One region of the Brevundimonas sp. DS20 genome, then DNA from elsewhere that is predicted to be linked to it. Evidence: riboswitches for the same ligand, from Rfam matches in the RefSeq annotation. Region 1 holds a riboswitch; the other holds the start of a gene.

Region 1 (7,405 bases):
ACGACAGCGTCGAGGCGGTGCGGGCGGCCTATGATTTCTCGAATCTGCAGGACTTCCTGGACATCTATTACGCCGGGGCGGCGGTCCTTCTGACGCGCCAGGATTTCGAAGATCTGGCCTTCGCCTATTTCCAGCGGGCGGCCGCCGATAACGTGCGCCACGCCGAGATCTTCTTCGATCCCCAGACCCATACCGACCGGGGCGTGCCCTTCGGCGTGGTGGTGGAGGGGCTGATCGCGGGGATGGACCGGGCCAAGGCGGAACTGGGCGTCAGTTCGGGCCTGATCCTCAGCTTCCTGCGGCACCTCACCGAGGAAGAGGCGTTCGCGACCCTGGAGGCGGCCAAGCCCTATCTACATCATTTCATCGGGGTGGGGCTGGATTCGTCGGAGGTCGGCCATCCGCCGTCCAAGTTCCAGCGCGTCTTCGCCGCCGCCCGCGACCTGGGCCTGAAACTGTGCGCCCATGCCGGCGAGGAAGGCCCGCCGGCCTATGTGCACGAGGCGCTGGACCTGCTGCACATCGACCGAATGGACCACGGCAATCGCTCGATGGAGGACGAGGTTCTGGTGGAGCGGCTGGCGCGCGAGCAGATGACCCTGACCGTCTGCCCCCTGTCGAACCTGAAACTGTGCGTGGTGAACGACCTGAAGGACCACCCCGTGCCCGAGATGCTGCGCCGGGGCCTGCACGTCACCCTGAACTCGGACGATCCGTCCTATTTCGGCGGGTACGTGAACGACAACTACAGCCGGCTGGCGGCGGCGGTCGGGCTGACGAAGGAACAGGTGACGCTGCTGGCGAAGAACAGTTTCGAGGGGTCTTTCCTGGGCGAGGCGGAGAAGGCGGCGTTCGTCGCGGAGGTAGAGGCGTACGCGAAGGCGGTTTGACGCCTCTTCTTTCGTCATCCTCCGGCAAGCCGCGTCTTCGCGGCGCGGACCGGGGGATCCAGCGGCGCCGAAGGCGAAATCCATCCGCCGCACGATGCGGGAGCACCTGGCCCGCGACAGGTTCGCGCTCTCGCGCGCCGCTGGGTCCCCCGGTCTCGCTAAGCTCGCCGGAGGATGACGAAAGAGGGGTTTAGCCGAGGAGGGTTTCGGCCCCGACCTCCGCCACCCCCATCGCCCGGAAACTGTCCCGGGCCGTCGCCTCGGTCTGCGGCGCGATGGCGCGGCTGGCGTCGGAGATGACCACGGCTTGGAAACCCTCGCGCACCGCATCCTCGGCGGTGAAGCGGACGCAGTAGTCGAAGGCCAGCCCGCACAGGAAGACGCGGGTCACGCGCAGGTCGCGCAGCAGGCCGGCCAGGCCCGTCGGGGTGCGATGGTCGTTCTCGAAGAAGCCGGAATAGGAATCGACCGCCGGGTTGTAGCCCTTGCGGATCACGGCCAGGGCTTTTTGCACCGTAGGCGCCGCGTCGGGATGGAAGTCCGCGCCGGGCGAGCCCTGGATACAGTGGTCCGGCCACAGCATCTGGCGGCCGTAGGCGACCTCGATCTCGGTGAAGGGGGCCGCGCCGGGATGGTTGGAGGCGAACGAAATCTGGTCCGGCGTGTGCCAGTCCTGGGTCAGGACCACCCGGTCGAACCCTTCGGCCAGCCGGTTGATCAGCGGCATGATCCCCGCCCCGCCCGCGACCGCCAGAGAACCGCCCTCGCAGAAGTCGTTCTGTGGGTCGATGACCAGAAGGGCGTCCGTCGGACCGATCTTCATCATGCGCTCGCGTAGGCGTCGATCTCGTTGGCCGAGCCCAGGGCGACGGGGATGCGCTGGTGCAGATGCTCGGGCTGGATGTCGAGGATCGATTGAACCCCGTCCGTCGTCGCCTTGCCCCCGGCCTGTTCAACCAGGAAGGCCATGGGATTCCCCTCGTACATCAGGCGCAGCTTGCCGGGCTTGTTCGGCTCCCGCTTGTCCCAGGGGTACAGGAAGACACCGCCGCGCATCAGGATGCGGTGGACATCGGCGACCATGGCGGCGACCCAGCGCATGTTGAAATTCTTGCCCCGGGGGCCGTCCGCGCCCTTCAGCACGCCGTCGACATAACGCTGCACCGGCTCGGCCCAGTGGCGCAGGTTCGACATGTTGATGGCGAACTCCTTGGTGTCCGGCGAAATGGCGATGGCGTCGTGGGTCAGGATCCAGTCGCCGTCGTTCGACAGGGTGAAGCCCTTGACCCCGGCGCCCGTGGTCAGGACCAGCATGGTCTGGGGGCCGTACAGGGCGTAGAGGGCGGCGACCTGATTGCGGCCCGGCTGCATGAAGTCGGCCTCGGTCGGCGAAGGCGTCGCGGACTTCAGCACCGAGACGATGGTCCCCACCATGGCGTTGATGTCGATGTTGGACGAGCCGTCCAGCGGATCGAACAGGGCCAGATATTCGCCGGTCGAATGGGAGGCCGGCTGGACCTCGTCCATTTCCTCGGAGGCGACGCCCGCGACGGCGGGACAGGCCAGGAGGGCGTCGGTCAGCATGTCGTTGGTCATGACGTCGAGCTTCTTCTGCTCCTCGTCCTGAACATTGATCTGGCCCGAGGCGCCCAAGGCCCCGGCCAGGGCGCCGCCGGCGACCAGAGTGCTGATGTCGGCGCAGGTGGCGGCGGCGACCGTCAGGACCGTCTTCAGCCCTTCCGGAACCTCCAGGGCGGCGATGTGGGCGTCGAGGCGGGTGCGGTCGGCGGTCATGGGATCGGTCCGGAGCGGCGGAGAGGGACGCTCCGTTCTTGGCGGGCGGACGCAGGGAGAGCAAGGGCGAGCCGACGCCGGACGTCAGGAAGTGCGACAAGGCGGCGTCAAAACACGCCTGCGCTTGACTTGCGGCCGGAGTCGGTGGCTTAGGTCGATTGCTCTCGCGGGAGAGATCGGCGCGCCTCGGCGGGTCGACGCCGAAGGCGCAACCGCCCCGGAAACGCTCAGGCAAACGGACCGCGAAGCATACGGACGCTGGAAAGCCGCTCTTCACGGGCGCGCCGACGGAGCAAGGCGACATGATTTGGTCGCCGGAATCTCTCAGGCTTCAGGACAGCGGGGGCGCGAGGACGGCGGAGCTCCGCCACAACACGCGACCGTGAAAGCCTGAACCATGACCGATCAGACCCTGAAGACCACGCCCCTGAACGCCGCGCACCGCGCCCTGGGGGCCCGGATGGTGGGCTTCGGCGGCTATGACATGCCGGTCCAATATGAGGGCGTCCTGGCCGAGCACCGCTGGACCCGCGAACACGCCGGCCTGTTCGACGTGTCCCACATGGGCCAGTGCAAGATCACCGGCGCCGACGCCACCGCCCAGTTCGAGCGGTTCGTGCCCGGCGACTATGAAATCCTGAAGGCGGGCAAGCAGAAGTATTCGCTGCTTCTGAACAAGGACGGCGGGATCATCGACGACCTGATGGCCGGCCGCCCGGATCACGACGGCCTGTTCGTCGTCGTCAACGCCGGCAACAAGGACGAGGATTTCGCCTTCTGGCAGGCGAACCTGGAAGGCGACGCCAAGCTGACGGTGCTGGACGACCGCGCCCTGATCGCCATCCAGGGGCCGGAAGCCGCCGAGGTCATGGCCGCCCACGAACCGATCCTGGCGGAAATGGGCTTTATGGAATGCGCCCGGCTGATGCTGTTCGGCGTCGACTGCTATGTCTCGCGTTCGGGCTATACCGGCGAGGACGGCTATGAAATTTCGGTCCCGGCGGACCAGGCCGAGCGTGTCTGGAACACCATCCTGGAAGACGCCCGCGTCAAGCCGATCGGCCTTGGCGCCCGCGACAGCCTGCGCCTGGAGGCCGGCCTGCCGCTGCACGGCCACGACATCGACCCGACCACCAGCCCGGTCGAAGGCGCCCTGACCTTCGCCCTGTCCAAGTCGAGGAAGGAGCGCGCCGACTTCACCGGCGCCGACCGCATCTTGAAGGAACTGGCCGATGGCCCGTCTCGCGTCCGCATCGGCCTGATCGTCAAGGAAGGCGCCCCGGCCCGCGAAGGCGCCGAGATCGCCGACGCAGACGGCAATGTCATCGGCAAGGTCACCTCGGGCGGCCCCTCCCCCACCCTGGGCAAGAACATCGCCATGGGCTTCGTGCCGCCGGCCTTCGCCGCGCTGGGCACGGAGTTGAAGGTCATCGTGCGCGGCAAGCCCGCCGCCGCCGAGGTCGTCGCCATGCCGTTCGTGGCGCAACGCTATTACCGGAAGCCGAAGGCGTAACATTCACCCCGTCACCCTCGGGCTTGACCCGAGGGCCGGATTATCCGCCGCATTGCGTCGGGATCAACACAGAGAACGATCCGCCTCCGATCCTCGGGTCAAGCCCGAGGATGACGGGGTGGGAGATGGAGAAGAGAAATGAAATTCACCAAGGATCACGAGTGGGTCAGCCTGGACGGCGACATCGCCACCGTCGGCATCTCCAAACACGCCGCCGACGCCCTGGGCGACGTGGTGTTCGTGGAAGTGCCTGAGGTCGGCAAGACCGTCGCCAAGGGCGCCAGCTTCGCCGTGGTCGAGAGCGTCAAGGCCGCCTCCGACGTCTACGCCCCCGTCTCGGGCGAGGTGGTCGAGGCCAATGACGCCCTGTCGACCGCCCCGGAAACCGTCAACGCCGCTCCGGAAGGCGACGGCTGGTTCGCCAAGATCAAGGTGTCGGACGCTGCCGAACTGGACGCCCTGATGGACCAGGCCGCCTACGACGCCTTCCTCGCCACCCTCTAATTTCAAACTCCGTCACCCTCGGGCTTGACCCGAGGGCCGGAGGATCAACCACTCGTGCGAAGCCTTTGACGCACGAGCCGCACAACATCCGATCCTCGGGTCAAGCCCGAGGATGACGGGTGAAGGAAACCGGCAATGCGTTATCTCCCCCTGACGCCCGACGACCGCACGGCGATGCTCGCCGCCATCGGCGCCAAATCCATTGACGACCTGTTCGTGGACGTGCCCCAGGCCGCGCGTCTGGACGGCCCCGTGGACCTGCCCCGCGTGGCGGGCGAGCTGGAGGTCGAGCGCGCCCTGTCCGCCATGGCCGCCAAGAACGCCACGGCCGGCGCCGTCCCCTTCTTCTGCGGCGCAGGGGCCTACAAACACCATGTCCCGGCGACGGTGGATCACATCATCCAGCGGTCGGAATTCCTGACCAGCTACACCCCCTATCAGCCGGAAATCGCCCAGGGGACCCTGCAGTATCTGTACGAGTTCCAGACCCAGGTCGCGAACCTGACCGGCATGCCGGTGGCCAACGCCTCGCTTTATGACGGTTCGACCGCCATGGCCGAGGGCGTGCTGATGGCGACCCGCGTGACCCGCCGCAACAAGGCGGTGATCTCGGGCGGGGTGCACCCCCACTACGTCAAGGCGACCGAGACCGTGGTCCACGCCGTCGGCGTGGAGACGCAGGTCCTGGCCCCCGCCGTCGACGCCGAGGCCGCCGTGATCGACCAGATCGGTCCCGACACGGCCTGCGTCGTCGTTCAGACCCCCAACGTCTTCGGCGCCGCAACGGATGTCACCAAGATCGCCGAGGCCGCCCACGCCGCCGGCGCCCTGCTGATCGTCGTGGTCACGGAGGCGGTGTCGATGGGTCTGCTGAAGTCGCCCGGCGAAATGGGCGCCGACATCGTCGCCGCCGAGGGCCAGTCGATCGGCAACGCCCTGAACTTCGGCGGCCCCTATGTCGGCCTGTTCGCCACGCGCGAGAAGCTGATCCGCCAGATGCCCGGCCGCCTGACCGGCGAGACGGTGGACGCCGACGGCGAGCGCGGCTTCGTCCTGACCCTGTCGACGCGGGAACAGCACATCCGCCGCGACAAGGCGACGTCGAATATCTGCACCAATTCCGGCCTCTGCACCCTGGCCTTCACCATCCACATGAGCCTGCTGGGCGAGACGGGCCTGCGCAAACTGGCCCTGCTGAACCACGAGAAGGCCCTCGCCACGCGCGACGCCCTGGCCGCCGTTCCGGGCGTCGAAATCCTGACCGACCGCTTCTTCAACGAGTTCGCGGTGCGCCTGCCCAAGAACGCGGCCGAGGTCGTGGATCAGTTGGCCGCCCATCACGTCCTGGCCGGCGTGCCCTACAGCCGCCTGGCCCCCGACGCCGGCATGGACGACGTCCTGCTGGTCGCTGCGACCGAAACCACCCTTGACGCCGACATCAAGCTCCTGGCGACCGCCCTCGCCAAGGTGCTGGCGGCCTGAGCGGAGACAAGACCATGAGCACCATGAACACCGTCGGCCGCCCGACCGCCCCGAACCAGGTACAGACCAAGCCCGCCACCCTGACCGGCGGGCGCGGCCTGTTGCAGAACGAGCCGCTGATCTTCGAAGGCGAAGGCTGGGGCAAGACCGGGGTCGACCTGCTCGAACCGAAGACCGATGCGTCGGACCTGGGCGACCTGGTCCGCAAGGATCCGATCGGCCTGCCCGGCCTGTCGGAGCCCGAGGCCATGCGCCACTATGTGCGCCTGTCGCAGAAGAACCACGCCATCGACCTGGCCATCTATCCGCTGGGCTCGTGCACGATGAAGCACAACCCGCGCCTGAACGAGAAGATGGCGCGTCTGGCCGGTTTTTCGGACATCCACCCCCTGCAGCCGATGTCGACGGTTCAGGGCGCGCTGGAGCTGATGGATACGCTGGCCCATTGGCTGAAGACCCTGACCGGCATGCCCGCCGTCGCGCTATCTCCGAAAGCGGGAGCGCACGGCGAACTGTGCGGCCTGATGGCCATCCGCGCCGCGCACGAGGCCTCGGGCCAGCATGAGAAGCGCCGCAAGGTGCTGGTGCCCACCAGCGCCCACGGCACCAACCCGGCCACCGCCGCCTTCGTCGGCTATACCGTCGTCGAGGTCGCCCAGACCGAGGACGGCCGCGTGGACGTCGCCGACCTGGCCGCCAAGCTGGGCGACGACGTCGCCGCCATCATGGTGACCAACCCCAACACCTGCGGCCTGTTCGAGCGCGACATCCTGGAGATCAGCCGCCTGACGCACGAGGCGGGCGCCTATTTCTACTGCGACGGCGCCAACTTCAACGCCATCGTCGGCCGTGTCCGCCCCGGCGACCTGGGCGTCGATGCGATGCACATCAATCTGCACAAGACCTTCTCGACGCCGCACGGCGGCGGCGGGCCGGGCGCGGGTCCGGTGGTGCTGTCGCAGGCCCTGGCCCCCTTCGCGCCGGCCCCCTGGGTCGTGCATGACGATAACGGCTACGCGCTGATCGAACGGGAAGAAGGCGAGGCAGCCCAGGCCTTCGGCCGTCTGTGCGCCTTCCAGGGCCAGATGGGCATGTATGTGCGCGCCCTCTCCTACATGATGAGCCACGGCGCCGACGGCCTGCGTCAGGTGGCCGAGGATGCGGTGCTGAACGCCAACTACATCAAGGCCCGCCTGTCGGACCTGATGAGCGCGGCCTTCCC
Region 2 (7,405 bases), 390 kb from region 1:
TTGATCAGCATCGACTGATCGGCGGCGTTCCAGCCCAGGAAGGTCGCACGGCGCGTCTGAAGATAGGGCTGGCTCGCCGCGACCAGGTCGTCGGGCACGGCGGGAAGGCCGTCGGCGACGATGGCGGCGGGCTTGGGCGCCTCGGCCAGGGCCGCAGGAGCGACGCTCAGGGCGAGCAGGAGAGCCATCGGCAGACGGGAAATCATGACACAGACCGTGTGAAAAATGGAGGAGCAGAAGGTGAGATCGCCGGCCCAATGGAGGAGCGGGGCCGGCGATCCGGAGCGCAGAACCAGAACTAGAAGCGGTACCGCGCGCCAACCGTGACGTACCGACCGATGACGTCGTAATACGGCGAATAGAGCGACCCGACCGGCGGGTCCTTGTCGAACAGGTTGGTCGCATTGGCGTACAGCTCGACCCCGTTTGCGCCGTAGTGCGCCAGGTCGGCCGTCAGCCCTAGATCGACATAGGTGAAGGCGTCGATGTGGTTGTTCGAGATGGCGACGGTGCTGTTGTAGTCGCCCGCCGAGATGTAGCGCGCGCGCAGGTTCGCGCCGAACACCTCGCCCTTCCAGCCGAGGCTGGCGTTGACCCGCAGCTTGGGTACGCCCAGGCCGAAAGAATAGCCCTGGGATTCGACATATTCGATCTTGGTCACGCCGTCGTCCGTGGTCAGGCTGTTCACCCAGGTGCCGACCAAGCGCATCATCACCCGGCCCGTCGCGCCCGGAACCCAGAGGTCGGCGTCGGAGGCGTAGGAGGCCTCGGCGTCGATCCCGTCCGTGTGGTACTCGGCCAGGTTCACATAGGTGGACATGGTGCGGACCAGATTGCCCGCCGAGTCGCGCTCGACCTTGGAGCAGAGGTCGAGGTTGCCGTTGTAGCAGCGGTTGACCAGATCCTGCGGCGCAATCGTCGTTATCACGTCGTCGATCTTGATGTCGTAATAATCCAGCGACAGGTTCAGGCCTGGGATCGAAGGCGGCGAATAGGTGACGCCCAGGGTCAGTGTATCGGCGGTCTCCGGGCGGAGGTTGGGATTACCGCCGCCGTTGTTCAGCGTATAAACTAAAGCCCCGTTCTTGGCCGGGTCATTGATGTTGTTCCAGCCGGTGGTGGTGGTGGTGAACAGCTCCGAAAGATTGGCCGAACGGATATCGCGCGACTGAGTCACACGGCCGCGGAAGCCGGGGAAGAACTCGTTGGTGGCGCCAACCTTCCAAGACCAGATCGAGCCCGTGGTGTCGTAGTCCGAGATGCGAGCTGCAGCATTGAACTGCAGGTCGTTCAGGATCGGCAGATCCTTGACGATCGGGACCAGGACTTCGGCGAAGGCCTCCTTCACGCTGAACTCGCCGGACATGGCCGAGAAGCTGAACGTCTTGAAGGCCTTGGCCGCGTCCAGCTCGCCAATGCGCTGATCGGTCTGCTCCTTGCGGGCTTCCAGGCCGACGGCGATCGACACGTCGCCGGCCGGCAGGCTGAAGGGCTCGCCACGCAGGCTGACGCCGGCGACGTCCAGCTTGGTGGTGGCCCGCTGCTGAGGCGTGCCGGTGACATAATCGATGGCTTCCTGAGACGGCGCGCCCAGGCCAAAGAGATTGATCGGCACGCAGCCCGAGTTGGGATTGGTCAGGGTCACGCGGCAGACGGCTCGACCGCTCACGGGATCGATTACGGAATCGACCGCATTGGCGAATTCGGTCTTCAGCAGGAAACCGGGCGTATCGATATTATTCTCAAACTCGCCGTGGCTGTAGTAGGCGCCCCAGCGCCAGCTGTCGCCGAACTCGCCGTCCACGGCCAGAGTGGCCTGGGTGGTGACGCGCTCGAAATCGATCGTGGAATAGGACAGATCGGAGTTGAAACGTCCGAAGGTGAAGGACGTCTGGCCAGCGGCCGCCATCTGCTGCTTGATCGTGGATGACAAGAAGGCGTTGTCGATGCTGATGGTCAGGTCGCCGCGATCGTGATCGCCGAACCAGACATAGTCGTTCCACATCCGCGAGTGACGGACGTCAGCAGTGACCCGCAGCTTGTCATTGATCTCATAGACGGCGCTGGCCAGGCCGGTGTAGCGGCGCTGCGGCGTGACCAGGGGGCTGAGATCGTCATTGGACGGACCTTCGCCGCCGATCGAGTTGGTCCCGCTGACTGTGCCGTAATCGAAAGGCCGAAGCGTGCCGTCCGGGTTAAACACCTTACCGCGGTTCACGCCCGACAGGATCAGACCGCCGTAAGCGGCGTTGGCGAAACCGACGTCGGGCTGCAAGGCGCCGTTGACCGTCGCCCATCGGCCGATATTCGGGCGTGAAGCCTTGGGGATGACGCCTTCGTTGTCGAGGTATTCGCCGCCGATGACGAAGTGGCCGCGCCCGTCGGCGAAGTCCGCGCCCCAGGCGCCTTCGAACCGTTCCTGCTCAGCGTCGTCGTAGGAGGACACGCCGTATTCGGCGCCCAGCTTGCCGCCGGTGAAATAGCGATCAATGCCGATGTTCACGACGCCGGCGACGGCGCCTGAGCCCCAGGCGGCCGATGCGCCGCCCGTAACCACGTCGACGCTCTTGACCAGCACCGACGGCACGGCGTTCAGATCGTTCTCGCTGGACACGCGACGCCCATCGATCAGGACCAAGGTCCGGTTGATGCCCAGGCCGCGCAGATCGACCGGCGCATTGCCCGCACCGGTGTTGGTGCCGGTCGTCTGGGCCGATGTGGTGGCGCGGAATTGAGGCATGTCGTTGAGGGCGGCGGCGATATTCGGCCGCGCGCCGACCGACAGATCCTCGGCGGAAAGATGGATGGTCGGCGTCGGCGCCTCGAAGCCGGCGCGGTCGATCCGCGAGGCGGTGACGACGATGTCATCGACCGAGGCCGCATCCTCTGGGGCGCCCGCCTCCTGGGCATGGACAGAGGTGGCGCAGGCCATCAGCGCGATGGCGCTGCAATAATAGGTCAGGTTGCGATTAAGACGAGACAAAGCGAGATTCCTCATGGCGACGACGCCCCTCCCCAGGGTTGCCCAATGCGACCGGCGCTCTGCGGCGCCTGTTCGCCCCCGCTGTCATTGGGCCTGAGAGTTTCGGGCCGTTCGCCGACCCTTTCTCCTTCGGCGAGGCCGCATCCCCCGGATTCGACCTTCTCTCCAGCGTTCCTTCAGCAAGACGGTCCGTTTGCCTGAGCGTTTCCGGGGCGGTTGCGCCTTCGGCGTCGGCGGGAACCGATCTCTCCCGCCTTGCTGAAGCGAGTAAGATCGACCAACGAATGCCTGTCAAATCGGCACGCCTCGCAAGGCTAATGCTTCTATTTTCACATTCATGCAATTACATGCCGCTTTTGAAGCGCGTCAGTCGTTTGTCGCCGAGCGACTCTCGGTCACCGCAGGATCGGTGAAAGCGAGGTGACAGAAACACCGCCTTCAGAAGAAAGAGACTTATCCACAGGAAAGCCTTAGGGCGCCCTAGGGTCGTCCGGCGCCCGTTCCGCCGCCTGCATGGCGGCCCGCCAACGCTGCAGAAGCCCCTCGCGACGCGCCTGATCAAGATTGGCGAGCAAGGCCGGTCCCACACGGACCGGCCGAGCGCCGGGGATAGAGGTGCGACGCTCGGTAAGAATGTCGTCGCGAGCCGGGCGGACCCCCAGGCCGGCGATGATCCTCTGCCCTTCACGCGATAAAAGAAAATCCAGAAAAAGCCGGGCGGCGTTGGGGTGGGCCGCGTTGCGGGGTATGAAGGCCACGCGCGAGACGGACAGATGATAGTCCTCTGGCGTAACCAGGCCGATATCGGGCGCCCGGGCGACCCACGACGCCCCGTAAGACTGGTTCATATTGTAGGCGAAGGCCATGCGGCCCTCAGCCAGTTGGCCCATCATCCTTTGGCCGGACGTATCGGCACGCGGATGAGTAGACCCCAGGGCAGTCATCAGGGCCCAAGCGTCGGGATAGATCTGGATGTCGGCCGACAGTTGCAGAAGCGCCACCCCGCTGCGTTCGGCGTCATACAGGGTGACCCGGCGGAAAAACCGGTCCGCGTCGGTAGACAGCCGTTCGAGCAGTTGGGCGTGGCTGCGCGGCACGATCTCCGACGGCAACCGCCTGCGATTATAGGCGAAGACGACGGGCTCGGCCGTCACACCGAACGCCTGGTCTCGCCAGACCGAGCCGTCCGGCATGGCCGCCCGATGCGGCGATCGATAAACTTGGGCGTAGCCGTCATTGATCAGCTTGACCTGCACGTCCATCGCTGTGCTCCAGACCAGATCCGGCCCCTCCAGTCCGGAGGCGGCGCGGGACTGGACTCGGTTCGCGATCAGGGTCGAGTTGATGTCCTCGAGCCGCACCGCGATCTCGGGCCAGCGCCGTTGAAACGCCGCCAGCACAGGCCCCATCAGGCTAGTGTTCGTGAGGATGTGCAGCCCGCCCTCGCGCCTGGCCAGCCATCGGACGCGGGGCGCCGTCGCGACCCCGTCCGGCTCGCCCGCGCAGGCCGAAACCCCCGCCCCCGCGAGTCCGAGAAGCAGATGTCGGCGGTCCGTCTTCACCGGGGCGGGTTTCCCGCTATTGTACCGCTCATGATCCGCTCCTTCGCATCGCCATGAGAATACTGGTCGTCGAGGATGACAAGGCGCTTCAGCATTCGCTCGAGGCCAGCCTTCTGGCGGTCGGTTTCGAACTCCGCTCCACCGACAGCGGGGACCAAGCCCTTCATCTGGAAGCGACGGAGCGGTTCGACGCCGCCGTGTTGGACATCGGCCTTCCCGACATCGACGGTTTCGAGGTCCTGAAGGCCTTCAGACGGCGGGGATCGCAGACGCCCGTCCTCATGCTGACCGCGCGCGACGCCCTGGGCGACCGGGTGGCGGGACTGGATTTCGGCGCTGATGACTATCTCGTCAAACCCTTCGCCCCTTCGGAACTGATCGCCCGATTGAGAGCGATCGTGCGTCGACGCCAGGGTCGGGCGGCGGGCGCCGCGATCGTCGGCTCACTGGTCTGCGACTGGGACGCCGGCCGGGCCCAGGTCAATGACCGGGAGCTGTCGCTCCGTCCGCGCGAATGGGCGGCCCTGCGCGTTCTGGCCTCGCGCGCTGGCCAGGTGGTGGATCGGGAGTTGTTGGCGGCCGAAGTCTTTCCGCAGGATGAGGCTCCCTCGCTCAACGCCCTGGAGATCCATGTCGGTCGGCTGAGGCGCCAGTTGCAGCCTGACGGCCCCGCCGTGACCAATATCCGCGGTCGCGGCTATCGTCTCGATCCATGAGCGAGGCGCCCGGCTCGCGCCGCCCCCACAGTCTGGTGACACGTCTGCTGATCGCCCAGGTCGCGCCCCTGGCCCTGTTCGCCGTCGTGGTGCTGGCGGTCGGGGCTTGGACGGCCCACCGCGTGGTGGCGGAGACGGCCGACCGCCTCCTGGCGGGGGCGCTGCAGACCATCCGGGAAACGGTCTCGGTCGCCGACGGCAAGGTGACTGTCGATGTCGCGCCCTGGACTCTGGGCCTGCTCGACGGTCCCGAGCGGGACGCCGTCTTCTACAGTGTTCGCGAGGGCGGCCGACTGATCACAGGCTATGAGGAGTTGCCGCGCCTGCCCGACGCCTCGTCGGATGCTCCGATCTTCGCCGACCTGTCCGTCCGCGGCGTGCCGGTTCGCATGGCCCAGCAAACCCTGACGATCCCAGGAAGACCCGCCCCCGTCACCGTGTCGGTGGCTCAGAGCCTGGACTCGCGACGCGCCAGCCTGTTGGATCTATATCGCAGCCTACTGCTGCCACCCACCCTGCTCGTCCTGTTGGCCGCGCTTCTGATCTGGCCGGCCTTGAAGTGGGGCCTCAACTCGCTCAAGCGGCTGATCGACGACCTGACGCGCCGCCCCGGTCCCCGTGCCGACTTCGCGCCCGCCGACATCGACCTGGCGCCCCGCGAATTCCAGCCGGTGCTGACCGCCTTCAACCATCTCCTGGCGCGGCTTGAGGCCTCGACGTCGGGGGTTCAGCGCTTCGCAGCCGACGCCTCGCACCAGTTGCGCACCCCGCTTTCGGTCGTGGCGGCCAATCTCGATCTGCTGGCGGGCGCGCCCAGGACCTGGACCGTGCGGGAGAGGCGTCTGATCGACGACTCCCGCGACGCGGTCGCCGGCATGACCCGGCTCGTCGGCCAGTTGCTTTCCACGGCCCGGGCTGACGGCGCCCGGATCAAGTCGTCTGCCGACCTGGGCCGGGCGGCGCGGCGCGCCTTTCAAATGGCTAAGGCGCGCCGGTCCGCCCCGAACGGCGCTCTACGCCTTCGTCTTCCGGCAGAGGCCGTGGTCGTTCTGGGCGCCGAGGACCTAATCGCTGAACAGATCCTCAATCTTATCGACAACGCCTTCCACCACGGCGCGCCGCCCGTCATCGTGCATGTGCGAACAACGGGCGCGGTCTGCGTCTGGGATCACGGCCCCGGCGTCGATGAGGCCGCCCTTCCCCGCCTTACAGACCGATTCTTCCGCGCCGCGCCCTCCCAGGCGTCCGGTTCCGGCCTCGGCCTCGCCATCGTTCGCACCTTGGCGGAGGCCCAAGGCGGGCAGTTCGGTTTATCCAACCGCAGCGGCGGGCGAAGCGGCCTCGTCGGGCGACTGACTTTCCAACCCAGTGCGGAAGAATGAGTCGTCGAAACGACAAGCCGTTCTGAAGGTGGACGCGCGCCACCGGATCGGGAGCGCCGTTCGCACCGACGGCGGCTGAAGGCGGCTTCGATCGATGTGCGGTTTAAGGCGGCTGCGCCGAAGACCCTCTCGCCAAGCCCCACCAGAGGGCTTTCGGTTTTGTCGGACAGCGCCCGTCGGCCGCCACAGCCCTGCGCGGCTTCGGTCGCTGGACCTTTGCTTTGTTTAGGTCCAGACAAAGCCTGACCAAGAAGACGCGGGAGGCGCCTGAGATGGGTGGCACGAAGGCCTCGGACGAATAGGCCGCAACGACGAACCCGTTGTTGCGGCGATCTGCTGACCTCCACCCGGCTGATCGCCGTCAAATCCAGCATTTGACGCGAAGCGATCCCTCATGTCCGACAACCGGCCCATTTGGGCCCACGCCCTTCCGACCGCCATCCTGCTGATGGCGCCCTTTGACCTGCTCGCCTCGCTGGCGATGGACATCTATCTGCCCGTGACGCCGGCCATGCCGGCCGCTTTGCAGGCCGATCCAGCCGTCATCCAGCTCACGCTCAGCGTCTACCTCCTCGGCCTCGGCCTCGGGCAAGTCATCTTCGGCCCGCTCTCAGACCGGTTCGGTCGGCGGCCTGTGCTTCTGTCCGGCGCGCTCACGTTCGCGGTGACTTCGGGCCTGTTGGCGATGGCGGCGTCAGGCTGGGCGTTCGTCGTCCTTCGGCTTGCTCAGGCGATGGGCGCCGCGGCGATGCTGGTGGCGAC

The links. A riboswitch is a leader RNA that binds a small molecule or an ion and turns the genes downstream of it on or off. The one in region 1 is predicted to bind glycine.
Region 2: linked by a shared signal. The riboswitch ahead of JL11_RS12455 (TonB-dependent receptor domain-containing protein) and the one ahead of gcvT (glycine cleavage system aminomethyltransferase GcvT) in region 1 are both predicted to bind glycine.

What each region holds. Positions count from the first base shown of each region.
Region 1 covers NZ_CP012897.1:2,941,521-2,948,925, forward strand. Annotated here, with positions in the region: gene JL11_RS14425 (adenosine deaminase) at 1-890, shown strand, start outside; gene pncA (bifunctional nicotinamidase/pyrazinamidase) at 1,081-1,716, opposite strand; gene JL11_RS14435 (class 1 fructose-bisphosphatase) at 1,713-2,684, opposite strand; glycine riboswitch at 2,842-2,937, shown strand; glycine riboswitch at 2,941-3,026, shown strand; gene gcvT (glycine cleavage system aminomethyltransferase GcvT) at 3,082-4,197, shown strand; gene gcvH (glycine cleavage system protein GcvH) at 4,336-4,701, shown strand; gene gcvPA (aminomethyl-transferring glycine dehydrogenase subunit GcvPA) at 4,837-6,183, shown strand; gene gcvPB (aminomethyl-transferring glycine dehydrogenase subunit GcvPB) at 6,198-7,405, shown strand, end outside.
Region 2 covers NZ_CP012897.1:2,550,964-2,558,368, forward strand. Annotated here, with positions in the region: gene JL11_RS12450 (S9 family peptidase) at 1-206, opposite strand, end outside; gene JL11_RS12455 (TonB-dependent receptor domain-containing protein) at 299-2,983, opposite strand; glycine riboswitch at 3,159-3,246, opposite strand; gene JL11_RS12460 (ABC transporter substrate-binding protein) at 3,454-4,545, opposite strand; gene JL11_RS12465 (response regulator) at 4,599-5,261, shown strand; gene JL11_RS12470 (sensor histidine kinase) at 5,258-6,643, shown strand; gene cml (CmlA/FloR family chloramphenicol efflux MFS transporter) at 7,038-7,405, shown strand, end outside.